3 regions of the Sinanaerobacter sp. ZZT-01 genome follow, and region 2 is predicted to be linked to each of the others. Evidence: riboswitches for the same ligand, from Rfam matches in the RefSeq annotation. Region 2 holds a riboswitch; each other region holds the start of a gene.
The links. Region 2 has a riboswitch for cobalamin ahead of U5921_RS10625 (hypothetical protein). Riboswitches for the same ligand answer to the same signal wherever they lie in the genome.
Positions count from the first base shown of each region.

Region 1 (7,702 bases), 510 kb from region 2:
TCATCAATAACAAGAATATTCGCCATACGACCTCCTATCTTTTAATCTTCTGATTTTTTGACTTCCCATTTATTGGATAAGAAAATAAGAGCTATGAGAAAAAGAAAAATGAAAATTAAAATAAATATCATACTTTGTATCATACCATCAGATTGTAAAAAATCAATATTTCTTGAACTTGATAAAAGTAACATTTCAGAAAATCTTCCGCAGATTCCCCATGGAAGAAAAGTCCAAATACCATCGCCCAATCCTGTTAAAAGGAGTGCGGAAAGCAGACTGCCTATAATCCCTAGCCCCAAGCTGTAGCCTTTGCCGCCAATAAAAAAGCTCATGATGTAATGCAGGAAATATAAAGGGATCACGCTAATGGATAAGAGCAATGCAGTTTTTATATAAAAAAAGATATTAAAAGCTGTGAACCCCAATAGGCTAAAACCAATCCCAAAACCAACTAACGCAAGCAGAGATGAACAAAAGCCAAATATAATAAGCCATATCAGTTTCGTGATATGAGGTACATATTTTGGTGTTGCAGTGGATAAAAGCATTTGGAAAGCTCCTGCCTTTTGTTCCGATTCAGCCAAAATTGAAGTGATGATTCCAATTAAAACAGGAAAGGTGACAGATAGTATTTGAATATATGCTAACAGTTTATCCAATTCACTCCAAGGTGAAAAGGAATAATACCATACAAACAGAACAATTCCGATCACAGGTACAATGAAATGAATCAGCAATAGGGGAGAATGACGGAATTTATATAAATCAGATTTTAAGCTACTATAAAAAGACATTATTTTACCTCCCTATGATGAAACCACAATGTAGTTATGGCCGAGAAGAGTAAATACAACGCAACTGTTATTACAATACCTGTAAAAACAACAGAGGTGTCGCCTAAATGATTTCCTGCTTCAAGCGGTAAACCATTCGGTTGAACTTTAATAATAGGGGCCATTAACCTTGCTGGAATTGCAAATGGAACATACCACAATCTTGTCGCTGCAAAAAAGATACCAAATCCCATATTACAAAGCAAACTTAGCATAATTGAGAAAAAAGAAGCAATCTTTTCACTAATAAACATAAAAAAAGGTATTTGCCATGCAAAAGTTAAAAATAGAACCAAACTTGCTATGAAGCTATTTAAGAAGGGGATTGATACACCAATGCCCGTTCCAACAGCTGATAGAACGATAAAAAATATTATATTTGTAAAAAGTAACAAGATAGTGTTCATAACAAGCTGTGAAATCCATAACTTTTTTTTGTCAATAGAAACAGAAAATAAACCATGATGATTGTGCTTTTTCTCCGCAGAAACCGTAAAGGATACGATCATTGAAAGAGCACCCGGTAAAATCATGGTATACCACCAGTTAAATGCACCTTCCACAAAGAATTGGCCACCCATTAGAATAATTACAAGAGCAATTGCAACCAATGGGCCTAACCAAAGCAACTTTAAATTAAAACGATGCTTTTGTTTTAGAAATTCCGATTTTAAATAATTAACCATTATAAGCACCTGACTTTCTTACAACTTCCATAAAGAGACTTTCCAAATCCTCATTTTTATGGATTGAATCCTCATACCAAAGTTTCCCATTCGCTATAATGCCAATATCATCTGCTATTTGTTCTACCTCAGACAATATATGACTTGATAAAATAACGCTTATGCCTTTTTGTGGAAAGGACAAAATAAGTTCTCTTAAATCCTGTATGCCAATCGGGTCAAGTCCGTTTGTTGGTTCATCAAGGATTAACAGCGTTGGATTGTTTAAAAGTGCCATAGCTATACCCAGTCTTTGCTTCATACCCATTGAAAATTGTCCTGATTTTTTCTTACCTGTGTTAGTAAGTTCTACAATTTCAAGCACTTCTTTTATTCTGCTATTTGGCAAATTATATAGCAACGCTCTAACTTTCAAGTTTTCAAATGCTGTTAAATTTTCATAAATAGGTGGAGACTCAATTAAAGCACCAATATTCGATAAATTTTTTCTTTTCCAATGCTTGCCGTTAAAATAAATCTCACCTGATGATGGCTGTATCATACCTGTTATCATTTTAAGCAATGTAGATTTACCTGCACCATTCGGCCCAAGCAAGCCATAAATGCTATTTTTTCTAACGGTAATTGAAATATTATCATTTGCTTTTTGTTTTTTGAAGTTTTTGCATAAATCTTTTGTAGTTAATATGTTTTCCATATAAATATCCTCTTTTCTTTATGATGCTTTAAGAATAAAAGACATTTATAAAGAAAGTATAAAGATTTTAAAAATTTGCTTTACAGTGGTGTTTGACACAATTTTAAAAGAATGCCATCAAGGTTAGCGATGGCTAATTAATAAATATTAGCGAGACATTTAGTTCATATTTTTATGAACTTGCTTATTTAGAAGGGAATGAAACATAATGGGTTTATTATATAATGCCGATCAAATCGTTGTATTAGCAGATGGAAAGATTGCAGAGGCTGGGAAACATGAAGATTTAATAAAAAGAAAAGGATTATACAAGGAATTCCTACAAGTCAGAAAGGAGGCAGTTGGATGGAGCTTAGAAAAAGAGGTGAGCGGCCTGTAGATTAGTTTTGGTGGGATGACGAACGGATGGAACCCTTTTGGTATTAAGAGGAAATAAATAAAAATTTGACAGCAGTTCTCATTCACAAGATAACACAGAGAAATAGGAAATTACCTATTGAAACAAGATCAGCCGCCGATATATTAATTAAGTATAATAAAAGGGTTATTGAAACTGCTCTAATAAAGAACAATAGAATGTGGGTGATTAAATGGAGATCAATGGAGTTACAGCGACTCAATTTAGAGGGGTTTCCAGGTCTGGTAAAGCTGCGGAAATAGGCTTACCGAATTTGAATGATGTTAACGCATATACAGAGAAGAAAACAGATACGAGAGAATCAGAATATAAGAAAGCAATCATTGAGCAAGCGATTAAAGATCAGTCGAGAGGAAAGTTTCAAAATGAATCACAGGGGTTTAATCAACTTCTGAAACGTTATGTTTCAGAAGTATCTCCGGATAGAAAGGGAATTATCACACAAGGCTTAAGAGCGATAAATAAAAATAGGATCAATATAGATAAACCTTTAGACATCTTAGCATTATTATTGGATGGTAAAGTGAAATACCAAGATTCAGGGATAGACAGTCCTTATATTGAATTTTATGATAGCAATGGAGAAATGGTTGCAACCTATTCCAATAATGGGTGGACTATGTTTGATACGAAAGCAGAAACCGGACGTCGGATTGAGATGTGTTCAATATACAATAAGGCATGGGGAAATGCAGCTAAAAAGAGTCAGGAAGCAGGCGGTTGCCCTGTATCTTTTTCTGAAAGCCAATCTGATTCAGAATCAGCTATTGACCTGAAAGCATAGCAAAGATCATAAAGAAGATACAAGGCTGCCAATTCATTTATGTTTCCAAAGAAACGCTGAAGATTGGCAGTCTTTTTTGTAAGTTAGAGAGTATATTGGTATTTTGGAGTAAATTTGAGTTATAATAATGAAATTATAAAGATAAGTAAAGGAAATTAAAAGAATGAGGGAGATAGAAAAGAGAAGAAGCATTCGTAACTATTTAAATAAAAAGGTGGAAAAGGAAAAACTGATGCAAGTACTGGAAGGTGCCAGACTGGCACCTTCCGGCAGCAACACGCAACCTTGGAGATTTATTATTATTGAAGCAGAGGAGACAAAGGAAAAGCTGGCTATGGCAGATCATCAACAAGAATGGATGGTGGCGGCACCGATTTTTATTGTATGTGTAGCAGATATTCGAAGTCGAATTTCTATGGATACCGATATTACACTGAATGAGAACAGCTCTGAACCGGAGTTAAAGCAAATTATCAGAGATACAGCCATTGCAATGGAACATATTTTGCTTGAAGCAGAAAATCTGGGCTTATCTACTTGTTGGACTGCTTGGTTTGAGCAGGAGGCTGTTCGACCGATTTTAAATATTCCGGAGGATAAATATGTGTGTGGAATCATTACGCTGGGATATGGCGACGAAAAGCCAAAGCAGCGGCCTAGAAAAAAGATAGAAGAAATTGTGAGATATGAGACATGGCAGTAAGGGATACTTTATATTAGATTGGGGTTACTATGATTAGAAAATTTAAAAACGAAGATTTAGAAATAATAATGGAGCTATGGTTAAATACAAATATACACGCGCACGATTTTATTGCTGAGGATTATTGGAGAAATAATTTTGAATTGGTTAAGGGCATGCTTCCGTGTGCAGAACTCTATGTTTGCGAAATTGAGAACGAAATTAAGGCTTTTGTGGGAATTGATAATGGGTACATAGCCGGAATATTTGTATCGGGGGAAATGCAGTCGAAGGGACTCGGCAAACAATTGCTTGAAAAAGCAAAAGAGCTTTATGCTTCCCTTAGTTTAAACGTTTATAAAAAGAATGTAAAAGCCGTCCATTTTTATCAGAGAGAAAACTTTGTAATTGAAAAAGAACAAGTGGATGAAAATACGGGAGAGCTTGAATATTTCATGGTATGGAGTAAATAAGAAATACCACACTATTTTACTTTTATTTATGATAATGGAGCTTATAAAATTGAATTACAGATTACAAGTTGACAGGCTTTTTTATATGTTGTATACTAGGTTTACAAATAAAATAATAGACATAATTCAGGTGGCCGGACGCAGCAAACAGCCGGCATAATAGGGAAGCAGGTTAAAATCCTGCGCGGTACCGCCGCTGTATAAGAGGAGTTTTTTCAAAGATACCACCGGTCATTCGGGAAGGTTGGAAAAATGCTGATGCTTGAGCCAGAATACCTGCCTGAATGGGTTTTTGCAAGTCCTGCGTGTTTACGGGACGCGCAAAGTTTATATACAGCAGACTGCTAAACGGCGGACAAGCGGTATAGCAATCAGCTTCAGCAGAAGAATACGGGACTGCAGTTGTCAGGAGTGACAGCGGCAGTCCTTTGTTGTTCCCAAAAATCAAGGCAGGAGGTCTTACAATGAAAAAAATAGCAATATACGGAAAAGGGGGAATCGGCAAGTCAACGACGGTAGCAAATGTTTCCGCAGCACTCTCCAGAGAAGGAATTCGAGTGATGCAGATTGGATGCGACCCCAAATCTGATTCAACCGTTAATTTGACAGGAGGACAACGGATTCCCACAGTGCTCGATGTCATAAGAGAAAAGGGGGAAAAGACAAAACTGGAGGATATTACCTTTGAGGGAAGCTTTCAAGTAATCTGCGTCGAAGCAGGAGGACCGATGCCCGGAACCGGTTGTGCAGGAAGGGGAATTATTGCAGCATTTGAAAAGCTGGAAGAATTGAGGGCATATGAAATCTACAGACCGGATATCATCTTGTATGACGTACTGGGAGACGTGGTTTGCGGCGGGTTTGCAATGCCGATTCGGAACGGCTATGCAGATCGTGTCTGTGTTGTGACCTCAGGTGAGATGATGTCCTTATATGCAGCAGGTAATATTGCCAGTGCGGTTCGCTCATACGGTGCGAGAGGCTATGCCGAAATGGGAGGTCTGATCTTGAACAAAAAAGGCATTGAAGGCGAGGAAGAAATCGTGAGAAAAGCAGCAGACGAAATGGAGACGACAGTGCTTTTTACGGTGGAACGGGATCAGACTGTGCAAAAGGCAGAAGCGGTACATAAAACGGTCGTCGAAGCATTCCCGGAAAGCAGACAGGCAGAAGCATATCGAAGCTTGGCATTCAAGCTTCTTGAAGAATAGAGGTGAAGCGATGCGACTGAAACGATTATCAGAAATTCAGAGCAGCAAGGATATCTTTGGCGATTGCAGTGCCATCTCCTGCGGCGTTTTTTGCCCCACCTTCGGCGTTTCTGTCTGTGCTCCCTTGATACAGGATGGAGCCGTTCTGATTGTAGGAACTCCCGAATGTACATGGTATGCGAAAAACAGCAGCATTTACCATGCAATAGACCCGGGCTGGGATCGGTTTTACTGCTGTGCGATGGAAGAGCAGGATATTACCTTTGGAGAGAATGGCGCTATCATAAAAGCAATTTGCGACATTGCAGCGGAGTCTGACATCCATTGCATCTTCTTGGCGAGCACCTGCGTTCCGGAAATCATAGGAGACGATTTGGAAGCCATTGCAAAAGCTGGCGAAAAACTATCAGGAATCCCAGTCCTTCCTGTACGCATTGCACATTATGACCATAAATGCAATGAATTCGGAGTCGCCGTTTCCCGCACTTTGGAATCATTGGGAAGCTTAATGGAAGCACAGCCGAAACAGCCGAAAACGGTAAATCTTCTTGGAAGAAACTTTCACTCCGCTGTGGATGGCTCTCTGAGAGATACGGAATTGGTAAAGCTGCTCCAAACGCATGGGATTGCAATACAAAGAATTCTTCCGGATCGTTGCAGTACCTCAGAACTTAAAAAAGCCCCATCTGTGGCTCTCAATATTGTGACAAACGAAGTGGGGCGTGAGCTTGCATACTATATGGAAAAACATTTTGGAATTCCATATGTCCTCTTTGAGCCTTCTTTCGATTTGGATTATATAAGAGCCGGTTATGACAAATTGCAGAAGTGCCTCGGCATTTCCATGGAGCAGGAACTTTGCGGACGGAAGCGTGAGGCAAAAGCTGCAATCCATAACGGCAGACGTCTTCTTCAAGGGAAGTCTTTCATCAACGGAGGTAGACCGCCGGATGCCTTTGAAGCAGCAGAGTTTCTTGCAGAAATGGGAATGAAACCGCTTCTTATCCATGCATACAGACTGTGTGAAAACAGCAGCAAAAGGATAGAAAAAATACTGCAAAGAGGGTGGAACCCATATGTAAATTATGTGGCAAACCCAGAAGGGGCTGCTGCGTTGACGGAAGAACTTGCACCGGATATTTACATAGGGCATGGCGATGCAGAACGCTTGATTGATAGGGGAATCAAGCAAATTGAGATGTTGCTTCCTCCCGGAAAGCTCGGTTACGAAGCCATCGTTTACGCAGTATCCGCTTTGACCGGAGTTGGAAGGAGGGAATTCATTTGAAGCTTTATAAGAACTATCCAGTCCCGTCCGACCGAATGGGACTCCTATGGACACTAAGCGGAATCAAAGATCTAGTTTTGGTTGAATTCGGACCGGAAGGAACTACAAGATACTTGTTGGAATCCTTAAAGTATTTCGGAGAAGAGGCAAACGCCAAAATATTTACCACGATGATGGATGAAGATGTCGTCATCATGGGCAATGCCGAAAGGCTTCGAAAGACACTGGTCGAGGTAGATGAAATGTATTCCCCTGAGTATATATTTGTGGTGGAGTCCTCCGTAGGAGCCGTCATCGGAATGGATATAGAGGGCTTATGCAGAGAGTTTCAGCAGTCGGTAAAAGCCAAGCTTCTTTCTGTCAAGGGGGGCGGACTTTCCGGAATCTGGACGACAGGCGTTGAAGAAGCTTTGAGTATGCTCGCAGAGATTGCAGAAGAAAAGATAAGTGAAAAAGAAAATTACAATATTCTGGGATGCTGTGCCGATGAACTGAATCATAAAGCGGAAGCAGATGCAATCACAGCCATGATGGAAAAAGCGTTTGCGCTTAAGGTAAATTGTATCTTATCTGCTTCTGCATCGATAGAAGACTGTAAAAAGATGGGGAAATCCGCATTGAATGTCG
Region 1 is NZ_CP141728.1:2,722,606-2,730,307, forward strand. It holds gene U5921_RS13200 (response regulator transcription factor) at 1-26, opposite strand, end outside; gene U5921_RS13205 (lantibiotic immunity ABC transporter MutG family permease subunit) at 42-797, opposite strand; gene U5921_RS13210 (lantibiotic immunity ABC transporter MutE/EpiE family permease subunit) at 797-1,522, opposite strand; gene U5921_RS13215 (lantibiotic protection ABC transporter ATP-binding protein) at 1,515-2,219, opposite strand; gene U5921_RS13220 (hypothetical protein) at 2,428-2,598, shown strand; gene U5921_RS13225 (hypothetical protein) at 2,810-3,421, shown strand; gene U5921_RS13230 (nitroreductase family protein) at 3,585-4,124, shown strand; gene U5921_RS13235 (GNAT family N-acetyltransferase) at 4,154-4,576, shown strand; cobalamin riboswitch at 4,688-4,875, shown strand; gene U5921_RS13240 (nitrogenase iron protein NifH) at 5,041-5,787, shown strand; gene U5921_RS13245 (nitrogenase component 1) at 5,798-7,075, shown strand; gene U5921_RS13250 (nitrogenase component 1) at 7,072-7,702, shown strand, end outside.
Region 1: it holds a riboswitch for cobalamin, as region 2 does, so the genes downstream of both, U5921_RS13240 (nitrogenase iron protein NifH) here and U5921_RS10625 (hypothetical protein) in region 2, are expected to answer to the same signal.

Region 2 (7,702 bases):
GTTCTATCCTTTTCCCATTTTTCTCCCTTTCCGTCCTTTTCTGTGTACCACCCTAAAAACTTATATTGCATTCCCGGTGATGCGGTGCGGCTCACTTCCTTTGGCGTAAATTTTCCTTCAAACGAGAAACGCTGTGCTTCCTCCGGCTCGGTACCGTCACAAGGATCAAAGGTGATATACAGTGCATCCTCATTCCATATGGCAGTCAATATAAGGTCTGCAGTCAGTGCGGTTTCAAAATCATAAGGAATATCTCTTTGTGTATCCGGATTGTCTCCGGCAAACCAGTTCTCGAAAAAGTAGCCTTCTCGCTCAATTAAAGGCTTCGAAAGATACTTTCCATATTTTACCTTAGTCGGAATTTCTCCTTCTATAATGGTTCCTCCATCCAGATTCCATGTGACATCTATGGTCTCGGGCGCATCGTCTGCCTTCTTTTGAAAAATAGCTTCGGCAATTACGCTTCTGCCCGGATTTTCAAAGGTAAATACAATCTTGCCGTCAATTTGATCTTCTCTTGACTTTTCCAGCTTATTTCCATCTGTATCCGTCAGGTTCAACAGCTTCAAAATATACCCGTCCTCCGGCGTTACTGTCAAGTGTAAGGATTTCTCAATAAGGTAAGGCTTTGCTTCCGCATCTTTCCCAAAGACGATTGTCCCGCCTTTTTCCTCCCCTGCTTCATCCTTCACCTTACACGTAATTTTTCCCACTGCGAGAATATCTTCATCCGCAAAAACAAGATAACTATCTCCCTGTCCCCAGATTCCAGAAAAGGTTTTTTCTTCGTCTACTTCTACTGTATTTAAAAGAAAAGCTACCTCGCCATTTAAAAACGCAGTCTCCGGTTTAGCAATCGCCACCGAAGCGTCCTCAGGACTTTCCACGCTGCCTTCTAAGAAATAGCAATTTATCAGATTAGACGTACTGGTGCTAATTCCGCCTTTTTTCCCTAGGGAATCTACGTTTCCTAGATTATAGCAATTTGAAACAGGGCTGCTTGCAGTTTTTCCTAAAATGCCACCTGCTTCTTTTTTGCTTGCATTGACTTCACCAATATTATAATTGTCACTCAATTCACAGACTGATGAATACCCTATAATACCTCCTGCCGTTTCCGATGAATCTACATCTCCGCTGTTTTTGCTCCGCAGTATTTTACTCTGCTTTGCCTCTCCGGTAAGTCCACCTGCCCGTTTTGTCAACGCTTCTATTTTTCCTTCGTTGGAGCTATCTTGAATGCAAGACTTCTTACTTGCACTCCCTCCTAAATTTCCTACAAGCCCACCGACATACCATTCTCCCTTTATTCCTGCTGTATTTTTGCAGTCATTCATTTCTACTGATGTACCTTTTCCGGCTAACCCTCCTGCATACATTGCCTTCGTTCCTTTTACTTCAATTCCCCCATTGTTTTCACAGTTTGAAAGTATCATAGTCTTTTCAATTGATTCTGCATTTCCTATCATTCCACCAGCATAATAGCCTGTAATTGTTACCGCACCGCTGTTTATACAGCCGATAAGAGAAGTATCCATTGCATAGCCTAAAATTCCTCCCGAGGGATAGTCCTTTGCATTTGTTTCTGTCTTCCAGCCTCCGCTGATGCTTCCTTCGTTCGCACAGCCTTCAAAGTTTCCTTCCTCAGCAAAGCCAGCAATGCCTCCCATTCCTCCACTATGTGCCAAATTTTTCGTTGCCTCTGATTCGGAGGTAATGATGCCTTTGTTGCTGCAATCTGTCAAATCACTCTTCTTTACATAACCCGCAATTCCTCCTGTACAGATTTGATTCTTCTTGCCATCTTCCGATAAATTTAAAACACTTATATTGGTATCATTTCTGCAATTAATAAATTTACTCTCCTCTGCGTAAGCAGCAATGCCTCCCGCATAGATATTTTTTGCTTCTGCCGTTCCCTGTACCGTGCTTCCCTCACCAATCTCTGTATTTTTAATTTCCGCATTTTTTATATATCCAAACAACCCGATGTATTCCAGGCTTGAGGTTTCCATCTTTAAATTTCTTACCTTGCATCCGTCGCCGTCAAACACACCGCAAAAGGGATGTTCTTTTGTTCCGATCGGCGCCCATTCCTGAAGCTCTAAGTCAATATCCTGCGTCAGCTTCAGCGTTTTCCCCTTAAAATCAATACCGCTATTTACTAATCCCCCTAATTTTTTTATACCTTCCGCATCAGCAATAAAATAGATGGCACTCTGAGTCGTTGCTTCATACTCCATTATATTCGGCAATCCATTCTCAAAGGCAAGCTCCAGTGTTTCCATAACCGGCTCAGAAATCATTTCCTTCAGAGCCTCTTCTACCGGTTCTTCCCTATCCTCTTGATTTTTTATCACATCATCTGTTGTAGCCGAATCCTCCGAAAGAACATCTTCGCTTTCTTTTTCTGTTTTTTCCATTTCGCTAAATTCCTTTTCATCTGCGCCTTCTTCTGTTTCTTCCTTCTGATTATCAGACTCTTCTCCTGCCGTATTCTCATCTTCAAACATATTTTCCCCTACATCAATCCCCTCATCCTCCGATACTCCCACGGCAGAATCTGATTCTTTATCCTTGCTACCCCCGTCTTGTACAACGCTCTCCGTTCTCCCTGACAGCTCTGTACCCCTATCTTGTGCGTAGCTTGCTCCCACCGGTATGATCTGCCCCAAAATCAAAACCATGCACAGTGTCAAGCTTAAAAAATAGTTTCTTTTCTCATGCTTCATTCTTTCTACCGCCTTCTACTTTAAAATAAGGATGTGCCTATCATCCAAAAATGAAGACACATCCTTCTCCTCTCCTACTTCTTACTCAAAGCATCAAGCCTTCTATTATTTTACAACGTAAAAATGATCGTAATCATTTCCGAAGGTTAAGATGCCGTTGCTGGACGCCATTCCCTGCAACGCATACGTATCTCCTTGCGTCTGCCATACCTTAGTTCCGGTACTTGCGTTATAGCAGTAGCCTGCTCCGGTTGCGGAATTGGTATTGAAGTACAAATAGTTCACGCCTCCGTCCGTATTCACAAGTACTGAGCTTTGTACCGGTCCCGGTGTTGCAATTGTCGTAACTGCATGACTTGTCTTATCTATCTTCTGCACACCGCCTGCGCTAAATCCAGCGTAATAGCCTACATAAATATCATTTCCTACTACGGTCGGTGTCGACGTGGAGGTCGCTGCGAGCTCTGCCTTCCAATCCAAGGTCGGCGTACCGTTATTTGGTGTAAAACTCCAAATGTAACCGCCCTGGCTCGTGAAGTAAAGGTGCCCGTCTACGAGGGAAATCGTGCTGCGCACATTGCCCGGGCTCACACCGCCTGCCGTTGCTAGATTGATTACACTTCCCTGTGATACATCTTCAAAATCGTCGCCAACCGGACGGGCATACAGATAGCCGTTATCTCCGCCGAAGTATACGTAATCCTCGTCTACCACCGCACCGGCCCAGTAAAATCCGCCGTTACCCGGGTTGTATTCCAGTAACTCTTCTACACCCATATCATATTGATAATACGTGCCTGCGTGACCCGACCAGGTTCCGAAGTAAATGTAATCTCCGTCTTTTACAATTGGCGTATTGATCTGTGCGTTATTTGGCACAGCCAGTGACCAATCTGTAGTTGGTGTAGCGTCGATATCTACTACCTTTGTAATGGAAGTTTTTTGCTCATATAAGCTACAGTATTCGATTTCCACTGTGTTTCCTGTATTTCCGCTTATCTCATAAGTGAATTCAAGCGTATTCGCTCCGGTAAGCACTGCTGCTTCTGCCGCTGAAGATTGGTCATCAAAGTTTTTATTTAAGTAATAGTGACCGTCGATCAGATCTGCAGACGTGAAAGTCTTTTCTCCCACTACAGTTCCGTTCAGCTTTGCCGTAACGGTCATACCCACACCACTTCCGTTGATCTTCACGCCGGTAGCCGAACGGTGCTTCTTGCCGTTCTCTAAATCAATATTTGCCTGTGTCATTGTAACCGTCTCATCCCCGGATACAATCACCTTATTCGCTTCCATTGTGATTCCGGACCCAGATACGGTCCAATCCTTTGTTACTCCTGCTTCTAAAGCCAAATTATCGTTTGTTGCTTTCTGGTTGTAGCCGGAAGCGCCTACATAGATGCTTCTGTCTTCCACATCCAGATATGGGCTGGACAGCTGAAAGCCTGAGCTCTGCGTGATCTGCGCATCCCATACGACGTGCGGTGTCGATGCGGTGCAGTCGATCTTTGCAAGCCGCCCGCCACCACTTCCATCCTCTTTTACGGTGTACCCGTCATACAGCACATACGCATAGGTATCACCATCACCTGTCGTTTCCATGACAGCGGCGGAATCGACGCCGTCCCAGCCGGAGCCGTTATGCGGCAAAACAATCTGTGTAACGCTCGGACTTGTTGTCGTTGGCGCTCCATCCGTCAAGATTCCGTTGTGAATATCATTGCCTTGATACGTGGGCCAATCAGCCGCAAAGGCAGGGATTCCCATACTTGCTACCATAGCTGCTGTTACCAATGCAGCTATTGGCTTTCTTAATTTGAATTTCATCATTCGCTTCTTTCCTCCTTCTTTTTCTTAAATAATTGAGTTATGCTCCATACGGCGAGATTACCGTATTTTTTCAATCATGCTCACCCCCTTCCTCTTTTATTTCAACAAAAAAGACTGCGGCAAAATGCCGCAGTCCGTTTTCACTGCTCCTATTTATATCATGTGCTCTTTTTTTCCTTCAAAAAAATCCTGCAAGTCATTTACCTCGTGACTATCACTGCCTTCTATCCATGCAGGTCTTCTGACTTGCGCATCTTCGTTTCCAATCTCCTTCCCAAAGGGCTTATCACCCCTCAGTGGCAGTCTGCATTCCGCAAATATGATTCAGAAACTCCGCGCTTACAGCGGCGGGTCCGTGCCGGATTTTCACCGACTTCCCTCTTAGCTTCCGGCTTTACCCGGTAGAACATGAATATGTATTCAATTCGTTTTATACTTGTCAAACATTGTCGAAAATATTGTTTCTTTCTTAATATTTACAATTTTATAGATTTATACTACCATCTATTTTTCTATTTTTCAAGAGCAAAATTACTACCGGATTAAACCGGCAGAACATGAATTGTATTATTTTTTCTAATTTCATCTGATTTGAGTTTATGTTATCAGCTTTCATTATATTTTGCAAGTGAAAATCATGCTAAATATTTCCTAATTTGTAAGATAGATAATGTCCTGTTATGTGAATTTAAAGAAAAAGAAACTAACTGCTCTGTTCTTCCTCAGCAGTCAGCTTCTTTTTACTTATTTCTTCCTATCTCTAAGGTATGCAAGCTCTTTATTCATGCTACATCAACACTGTTTTTGGGTTCATAATATGATTCGGATCAAATACCTTTTTAATCCCCTTCATCAGTTCCAGCTCTACAGGTGATTTTTGCAAGGTTAAGTCCTCTGTCCTGATTTTCCCAATCCCATGCTCTCCTGTAATCGTTCCTCCGTAAGAAAAGCAGGCATCATACATTTTCTGCTTCAGTTCCTCTGCATACGGCGGAATGCTCCCGTCCTTCAAATACAAAATATCATTATGCACATTTCCATCTGCAATATGCGCAATCACATTCGTACTGGTATCATACTCTTTTACCAGTCTTTTTAAATCGCTGATAAAAGCTGGAATCTCTGAAACCGGCACTGCCATATCAAAGGAATCGCATATCGTTTCTTTAATGTACTCATAATGCTGGCTTCGAATTAATAAAAGCTCTTCCTGTTCCTTTGCTTTTCCGGCATACAAAGTTTCATAACAGTTGTTTTTCTCGCAAATTGCATTGATTTCCCTACATGCATCATACAGGCGCTCCTCATTTTTTTCCGAAAGAATAATCAGCAAATCTGCATTTCCTCTTTTCGCCTGCCATTCCAAACCAAGCATTTCTGCCGTTCCCACAAACAAATGCTTATCCATGTATTCTACTGCAAGAGGAATATTTCCGCTTTGTAAAATGTCCATTACTGCCTGACATGCATCCTCAAATCGTTCAAACGGTGCCACAATCGTTGCAGAACTGCGATCTTTTGGATAAATTTTCAATATAATTTTAGTAATAACAGCCAATGTGCCTTCGCTTCCAAGCAAAAGCTGCATTAGATTATATCCTGCATTATTTTTTACAAGCTTTCCTCCGAGCTCCAATATTTCACCGTTCGGGAGGACTGCCTCCACACCCATAATATGCTTTCGCATCACACCGTGACGTACCGCTCTGGCTCCGCCCGCATTGGTTACCGCCATGCCGCCCATCTGTGCACCTTCATCTCCGGGATGTACTGGGAAGCTTAAATCATTTGATTGATCCAGCTCTTCAAGCAAGTCCATCAGTGTAACACCAGCCTCTAAAACCGCTACCATATTGTTTCGGTCAATTTCTAAAATTGCATTCATTCGTTCCATCGTTAAAATAAAGCTTTCCTCTACCGGTGTGCATCCACCACAGAGTCCGGTTGCTCCACCACGTACGACTACGGGAATCTTCCATTCATTGGCCAGCTTCATAACAGCCGCTACTTCCTTTGAATTTGCTGGCTTTATTACGATTGAATCTATATTTGCCTTCGGGCGGTATGCTTCTTCTACTTCATCATAAAGGTAAGAGGCGGTCAGTTCTTTCTTTGTCAGAAGATAATCCTCTCCAACGATATCCTTTAATGCTTTTAAAATATTTTCCTTCATTATTCCGTCTCCTCCTTTCTCCATGCATGAATCAGCTGCGGTATCACTTCATACAGATCGCCTACGTATCCATAGTCGGCAACTTGAAAAATAGGGGCGGAAGGATCACTATTTATTGCGATGATCGTCTGAGAATCCTTCATACCTGCCAAATGCTGTGGTGCTCCTGAAATACCGCAGGCAATGTATACCTTTGGCTTTACACGATTACCGCTGTATCCTACCTGCATCGCACTCTCTGCCAAGCCGGCGTCGACCAGTGCTCTCGATGCGCCAACTTTTCCTCCTAAAGTACGCGCCAATTCCTCAAGCAGCAGCAGATCCTCTTTTTTTCGTAAGCCGCGCCCCGCTGCCACGATAACTTCTGCTTCTGTAATATCCATATCATCCATTGGAATGATTTCATCTATTTTACTCTTTGAACAGAGTGCCATATATGGTTTCATCATCACAATATTTTCAACTCTTGACGTATCTCTTTGTGCCTCTGCAAATTCCTTATACCGAACCGTTGCCATCTGCGGGTCTTTTACCGTTTTAATATGTGCAAACAAATGGTCACTGAATGCCGGTCGGATCTGAATCAGCCGCCCTTCTTCGTTTACTTGTAAGTCTGTGCAATCCGCAGTTAATCCCGTTCCTAGTGCCGCTGCAATTCGTGGTGCCAAGGAACGTCCAAAGTTCGTTGCTCCAATCAAAACAATTTCCGGTTCCCTTTCTTTTATAAAAGCAACGACATTTTCTTTATAGGAATTTTCTTCTGGTATTTTAAAAGAAGAGTCCTTTATATAATAAACGGTCTGTGCCCCTCGATAGTTTAATTCCTCTGCAGAAATTACTTCCCCACCTATTAAAAGGCAGGTTAGCGGAAGATCTCTTTTTTCCGCCAATTCTTTCCCTTTGTTCAGTAATTCATAGCTTACCTTGTGTATTTCACCGTTATTTTGTTCTGCGAGAACGAGAACAC
Region 2 is NZ_CP141728.1:2,211,757-2,219,458, reverse strand. It holds gene U5921_RS10630 (InlB B-repeat-containing protein) at 1-2,732, opposite strand, end outside; gene U5921_RS10625 (hypothetical protein) at 2,838-4,562, opposite strand; cobalamin riboswitch at 4,776-4,989, opposite strand; gene U5921_RS10620 (FAD-binding oxidoreductase) at 5,350-6,735, opposite strand; gene U5921_RS10615 (electron transfer flavoprotein subunit alpha/FixB family protein) at 6,735-7,702, opposite strand, start outside.

Region 3 (7,702 bases), 820 kb from region 2:
AACAAGACAAGAACAAGAAGCAGGTATCATAAAACGTAACTTTTTCAGTAGATTATTTTTTTGTATATGGTTTACTTTTCTGTTTTACATCCTTCAAAGTAAGTGGAGCTGGAGTCAATTCTATTTGGATTCTTATGGGGATCAATGGATAGTAGGTGTTGCTTTTATAATTTTTATCGCGGGCTTTTTTGCTTTATTTTTTCAAATGTGTATCGCATATCGTTTCTATTGTAATAAAAAAAATCAGAAAGAATTTGAAGCGGGAGATTCCTTGAAACGCATAAAAAGATGGATGGGCATTGTTAAAAATATGTACTCCTTATTTGCATTTCTTGCTGTGATTATAAGCGTTTTTTTGCTTGTATGGGACTTGGACTGGTCGATTTTCGCAGGAGGGATAATCGGAGGGGCAATCGGCGCTACACTTCGAGTTGCATCGATTCGATCTAATTGGCCGTCAGATGTAAAAATGAAAGGGACTCATTCCTCGACATACTATTTTAAAATCGGAATTCTGTTTCTTACTTTTTTTTCTATTTTATCTTTTGCTGCTTGGGAAAATAAAGAAATTTTAGAAAAAAGTAATTTTTGTGTAAAGGAAATTACAAAATCCGAAGACTATTATACACCTTGGCTTGGCGGAAGCTGCTTGATTGAAGTCAGACAAGAGAAGATGATAAATAAGATATGGGTGAGCCTTGATGAAGAAATCCGCGGATCAAAGTATTTTCAAGTCGTAGAGTCAAATGGAAAAAGAGAAATTTTGATGGAGCGCGAGATCTTAAAAGAAAAAGAAAGAGAGCAGTACGGGGACTACGATATGGGATTTTTGTATCCGCAGAAGGGTAGAGTCTTGCTTCGAAAAGGGAAAACGATTTATATTACAGATAAAAAATAATGAAAAAATCCTCAAACCTGGTGTTTGAGGATTTTTCATAGTGTGAATCTATGTTAAAAGAAGGAAAGTGTGCCATTTAATATAGACTGTCAATCGAAATCAAATCATATTCCGGTCCATATTCTACAATTAAGGAGTCTGCAGCTTCTGCAATCATTGCTTGCAGACTTACTTCATTTTTTATAGCCTCGTCCTGATTCAGCTGTTGGCGAGTTTCATAATCTGCGGATTTATCACCGGGGAAATAATATTGATACAGCTTCTCGTAATAGAAAGTTGTCTCCCATATCTTCTGATAAATAGCATTCGTCATATAGCTTGCCTGTAATGCTTGCTTATAAGCAGAAGCGCTGCCCAAGGAATGAACCTGATTCTTTATATCAGTATTGATTTTTTCCTTTTCCTGTTGGGAGAGAGCTAGCTTATTTTTTTTTGCAAGTTTTTCAATGGCATAGACTTCTCTTAGAGCTGTCAATGTATCGGATTTTAATCGGCGTTGTGAGCTGCCGTCCGTATCATTGATAAAACAAGATTCGTCTGTATCTTCCATTGTTTTTTTCATATTGAGAAAGTGGTAACGATATTCTTCTAAGGATACCTCTTTTTCATCGATTTTCATAACATAGTTTACGGAAATGTTTTTTTCTCCAATTTTTAAATAGGCAGGTTCCATTTCATATTGGTTTTTCTGATTTTCCTTGCATGCAACTGTTCCAAGAAAGCAAATAATACCCAATAGTGAAAAAAGGGCAAGCCATTTTAATGGCAGATACCTTCGGATTTTCATTGGTTGGATTCTCCTTTATTTAAAAACTGCTTCAGCAATTTTATCTTATGGTTCATTTTAATAAAACGACCTTTACCATGTATCTTTCATTGTAAAGGTCGTTCATGTCGTTCATATGAAGATAAAATGATGATTTACTGAAAGCTAATAAACGGTTTATTCCTCTGGCGTATTTGTTGATGCGGGAGAAACAAAGGTCCAAGTCAAAATATCACCTTCATTTAAAATCGTATTTTTTGCATCTAGTTCAGGCGACTGGTCGTTTATCTTAAAACTCCAGCCAGTTGGATTTTCTGGAAGTTCGTTTGCTGCATCTTCATTCTGATCTGTAGATTTGACAGAAATTCCGTTTATGCTTTTGATTATCCCGGATTTATGCTCAATAGGAGTTTCTGTAATTTTTCCGTATAATACGATCGCATCCAAAACGGTAGAATCCTCTTCAATGGTGAATGGACCATGGACATCCTGTTCTTCACTGTCTTCAGGATAATCAATTGTTAAAGTGATGGAAGGACCTGATAGATGGTCAATTCTATAAGTTTCAGCATCGGAAGCAAGCAGCAGATAAGTATTCATGTCATTTACGATATCACATAAAGCAATCGTTGCCTGCCTCGTAGCCAGATTATCAAATTTCTGATCCCCATCTTTTTTCATACGAAAACTACCATCTTCATTTTGGAACGCAAGTAATGCTTCAAATGGTGTCAAACCTTTATCGGTAGCAGGAAGAGACTGATCAAACGCGGTAAGTCCCCAAATTGCAGATGAGATTGTACTTGGGTTTTCCGTTCCGCCGTTTTCAAATCCACCGGTTTCCAGCTGCTTGTCTTTAAAGAACCGAATGATTTTTTTCATAGCGGGATCTTTTTTGTGCTTTTGAAAATACGGAGCAAGTGCAATGCAAGAAATGCCGGTTAAGTCCACATTGCCCTCGGCAAGCTGCTGACCATAAGCGAAGCCTCCGTCTTCTGCCTGATAAGAAAGGAGGTATGCAACTGCATGATCGTAGTCATAGCCATCTTTACTGATTGCTACGTTTAAAGCGATCATAGCCCATACATGCTGATTGATATAAGTTGCATCGAATGAACCCGTTTCTAAATTCTGTGTTTCAGATAATTTTTTTGCAAAACTGATAGGGTCACCCTCTCCTTTGATGGTATCACTCAAAATTGCACCGATGTAGGAGGAAGCATACTCATTAGTTTTCGGCGTTTTAGGAAGGGTTAAAAAGCTCCACCCAATCCCGATTCCATCTGCTTGGTTTGCTGCACAAAGCGCAACGAGTTCTTCCCAATTGTTTAAATTATTTTCTGTTTTATAATAATTAACGGCATTTTCCAAAGCGATGAGAGCTTCGGATTGCTGCTCTGTTTTCTCAAAGCTGCATCCGCTGAGATTGCCCATTAATAGACAGAGTACCAGGCAAATTGAGAACCCTTTTTTCCAATTTTTTTTACTTTTCATTGCGTTCCTCCTATGAATGCTGCGTAATTTTATATTGTATTATAAACATTTTCATCGTCTGCATGAAATGCTTTTTCCTTATATTAAAACTAACATATTTTAGGAAGGTTTGCAATAAGGACGAGCCGTTATAGAAGAATCAAATATCGACTGAAATTTAGAAAAAAACTATAGGATTGACAATAGGATTGACAATTATATTTTTCAAAAATATAATGAATGCAAGTGTGAGGAGGGGAGAAAATGGAACAGATATTATACATACCCAGTTATAATGAGACTTTGGGAGAATATGAAAATCCGCAGGATTTAAAGGATTTTTATGAAAGATACGGATGCAGAGGATTAGAAATTATTTGCTGTGGGAATGACGATAGAAAGATTATATCGCCCGATATGGTGAAGGGACTCCATATGCCGTTTTATCCTTTTTGGATTGACTTTTGGAACGAAAATGAAGAAGCCTTGTATCAAGAATTTGGAGAACGCAGTGTATGGGAAGGCTTTTATGGTGGAAAACACCCCCAAGTACTTTTAGAAAATTTTCAAAAAGATTTGGAATATGCGAAAAAAATGGATGCAGAATACGTCGTTTTTCATATTTCTGATGTGACAATTGAAGGTGTATTTACGCATAAGCATATGCACACTGATGAAGAAGTCATTGATGCTTCAGCAGATCTGATTAACCAGCTGCTGGACCATAGAGAGTATACCTTTACTTTTCTTATGGAAAATTTATGGTGGCCTGGACTTACGATGACAAACCCAAAGATGACAGCACGTCTTTTGGAGAAGGTTCATTATGAGAAGAAAGGTATCATGCTGGACACCGGGCATTTGATGTGCAGCAATCTCGAATTGGAGACAGAGAAGGAAGCATGGGAATATGTTGAAAAGATGATAGAACTGCACGGTGACCTGCGTCAATACGTTAAAGGCGTTCATTTACATCAGTCGGTAACGGGAACTTTTACGAAAAAAGCGTTGAAACAGCCTCCGATTTTAGAAAAGGATTATTATAAGAGATTTCAGCAAGTTTATGAGCTTTTAGGAAACGTTGATACTCACCAGCCGACAGAATGCAAAAAAGCAAAAGAGTTTCTCGATCGATTAAACCCTTTATATGTCGTTCATGAGTTAATCGCTTCCAATAGAGAGCAAAGAGAAGATGCTTTAAAGAAGCAAAGTAAATTATTTCGATAAAAGACTTGACGGTGACCATGTTTACTGTTAAGATGAGAGTAACTTCATAAAAGACTTTTATGTAAGGGAAACAGGTTTGAATCCTGTGTGGTCCCGCCGCTGTATTCGTGGAGTCTTTGTTTGAGAACCGTGAGGTTCGCCACTGGGAAACCGGGAAGGAAAACAAAGACGTAAGAGTTTCTCTACAAACGTAAACCAGAAGACCTGCATAAAAGAATGCTGTACCAACGGGAGATTTTGGGCATATAGCGAAAGATTGATACACAGAAAATACGGGCTGTGGCATTTTTGCCACGGTTGTTTTTGTTTTTGTCCAAAGTTATGATAGAACCGTTTGTCTCTATGAAGTTTGATAACTGCCTTTTCATCCGCAGGAGTGTTAAGGGTATAGAACTTGCGGCTATATCCGAGATTCTCCTGCTCCTTTTCTTTTAGAACATTTTCTAAGAAACAGGAAAAAATACAATCTTAAAAAGAGTGAGATTAGATAAAGAATCAATTTACATAAAAAATGTCTTGTGCCTGCTTATTAAATCAATATAGGCAGCTAAGAGGAAAACAGGTTGAAATCCTGTGCGGACCCGCCACTGTAATCGCAGCGTTTTGCTTCAAATTCTATTGGATCAATTGAAAACAGCAATGCAATAGAAAGAATATTGAGCGGAACGGCTTAAAAGCGTAAGCCAGAGAGCCACATAAGACAAGAGTACATTCCACGGGTAATTGGAGAAAATAAGAGTAAAAAAGTAGAAATTTACTCTATTTTTCAATGTAGCAACTTCACAGAAATACGGCTGTGGCAGAAATGCCACGGCTTTTTTATTTGCAATAAGTCAGAGAGAAGTAATGGGATCATTATAGAAATTCAAAAGAGCAAACCGTTAAGAAGGAGATCAAAAAATGAAATTCAATTTAAGTGAAGCATTGCATATAATTGGACAAGTTATGATGAAGCCATGCCTCATCATTTTGTTGCTGCTCATGGTGATTGCAATCTGGCAGTTAGGGGACATGCTGGTCGAACTGCTTGTGGAAAGACGAAAACTGAAAAAGAATCATATACCTCAGCTGTTAGAGAAAATACATGAAGGGAATGAAAACCTAGATACAGTGATCGAAGAAAGCGGATTGACTTCTCGTCAGAAGAATTTACTGTGTACATTGCTCCATGCTAAACACCTTCCAAAAGTGTCATTGATTGCATTAGCGCAAAGACTTTTGGCGACGGAAGAGGAGCAGTATGAAAAAACGACTGCCATCACTGACTTAATAATAAGACTGGGGCCTATGTTCGGACTGCTTGGAACATTAATTCCTCTAGGCCCCGGGATTGTCGCTCTGGGAAATGGAGACACAGCAGCACTTTCAAAATCTTTAGGGGTTGCGTTCGATACAACTATAGCCGGAATGATCGCAGCAGGAATTGCTTGTGTTATCTCTAATTTACGTAAGCGTTGGTATAATAGCGATATGGTCACTTTAGAATCGGTGATGGAGTGTGTTTTAGAGGAGGTCACTGTAGATGATTAGTAATGGTGGGCGTTTAGGAAGACGGCGGAGAAGCCTAATGAATGAGCCAGAGCTGAACCCGTTAGAAACCTTGTCAAATCTAGTGGATGTCATGCTTGTTTTCGCCTGCGGATTGATGATCGCAATTATCCTCTATTGGAATGTAGATATTAGTAAGGTAGTGGATATTATTACTGAAGACGAGTTAGTGCAAGTAGAACATTTGAACGATGCGGCAAAGGATGGAAGTATGGCGGAGGATTTTGATTCAAAGGGAATTGTTTATGAAGATCCAGAAACCGGAAGAATGTATATCGTTAAACAGTAAAGATATAAAAGAAGGGAGAAAAAGAATATGAAAAAGAAATTAAGATTTACAAAGGTATGCAGTATTGTGTTAGTATTATGCTTCATTTTCAGCGTGATGTCAGTCAGCGCATCATCAGAGGCCTTCAATGACATTCAAACACATTGGGCAAAGGGTGCGATTGAACGCTTCAGCGAAAACGGAACGGTGAGTGGCTATGCGGGTGCATTTAAGCCAAGCGATCCGATTAAGCGTGGAGACATGGCTGTTATTTTAAACAAGATAGTGGAATTTAATGAAAAAGCAGAAAATACTTTCACAGACTTAAAAGAATCTTCTTACTATGCAGAGGCAATATTAAAGTTAAAAAGCGCAGGTGTGATGAGTGGAGCGGGGAATTTCGCTCGACCGGAGGATCAAATCACAAGAGAAGAGGCTGCACTCATGCTGTGTCAGGCACTGAATCTTGAAAAAGAAACTGTATGTAATACGACATTTAAAGATGAAGACCAAATCAGTTCGTGGGCAAAAGAAGCAGTATATGCTCTTGTAAATAAAGGTTGGATGAGCGGCTTCGAAGGAAAGATAAATGCGAAAAATAAGATTACTAGGGCAGAAGTTGTAACGATTTTAGATAAAGCAATACCGAAAAACAGTTCAAACGATTCGCAGAAAACCGAAAGTTCAGCGACTGCACCGACAATTGAAACAACGCTTGTAGATGGGAAAACAGTGAAACCAAGCAAGCTTACTTTTGATGTCTATGCAAGAAGTAAAGACGGTAAAAAGATTGACAGTAAAGTAACCTTAAATGGAGAAGCTGCTTCTGTAAATTGGGATGATCAGACCAAAACAAGCTTTACGCTAAAACTAAAAGAAGGAGAAAACATAGTTGTTGTCAGTGCCGCTTCAGATGATCAGACAACAAAACAAACATATACGCTCTACCACAAGACAGTGAAAGAGGGAGAATCCGTCGGGCATGCAGTATTTACCGTAGAAATGCTTACTCTGGGTTCCGGATATTTGGTCACACCGACTGAAGTGGAAATTTTTGAAGGAGAAAATGCAGCAAAAGCTCTTTTGCGAATTTTGGATGAGAATGGATTGCAGTATGAACATACGGGAACCGCAGACAGCTCGTTTTACTTATCACATATGAAAGGAATAGAAGGGAAGGCTCCGATGGATTTATCGAACATCCCAAGCTGCTTAAAGAAAGTGCTGGAAAAGGATAAGGCCGAAATGGAACCAAGAGCAGATGCAGATTCTTTAGGGGAGTTTGACTATACGAGCATGTCAGGCTGGATGTATTCAGTAAATAATGTGTTTCCAAACGTAGGATTTGCCGATACCTATCTGCAAGACGGTGATGTGGTTCGAGTACAATTCACAGTTTGGGGCTACGGAAGAGATATTGGAGGAGCCGATGCGATGGGTACTTATGGAAGTAATTTTTATACTGTGGCCGATAAAACAGAACTTCTGAGAAAGGTCGCAGAAAAAGGGTATGTAAACGTAT
Region 3 is NZ_CP141728.1:1,390,209-1,397,910, forward strand. It holds gene U5921_RS06765 (DUF2812 domain-containing protein) at 1-898, shown strand, start outside; gene U5921_RS06770 (SurA N-terminal domain-containing protein) at 975-1,685, opposite strand; gene U5921_RS06775 (DUF4430 domain-containing protein) at 1,842-3,158, opposite strand; gene U5921_RS06780 (TIM barrel protein) at 3,402-4,364, shown strand; cobalamin riboswitch at 4,407-4,591, shown strand; cobalamin riboswitch at 4,865-5,079, shown strand; gene U5921_RS06785 (MotA/TolQ/ExbB proton channel family protein) at 5,265-5,894, shown strand; gene U5921_RS06790 (DUF2149 domain-containing protein) at 5,887-6,201, shown strand; gene U5921_RS06795 (S-layer homology domain-containing protein) at 6,229-7,702, shown strand, end outside.
Region 3: it holds a riboswitch for cobalamin, as region 2 does, so the genes downstream of both, U5921_RS06785 (MotA/TolQ/ExbB proton channel family protein) here and U5921_RS10625 (hypothetical protein) in region 2, are expected to answer to the same signal.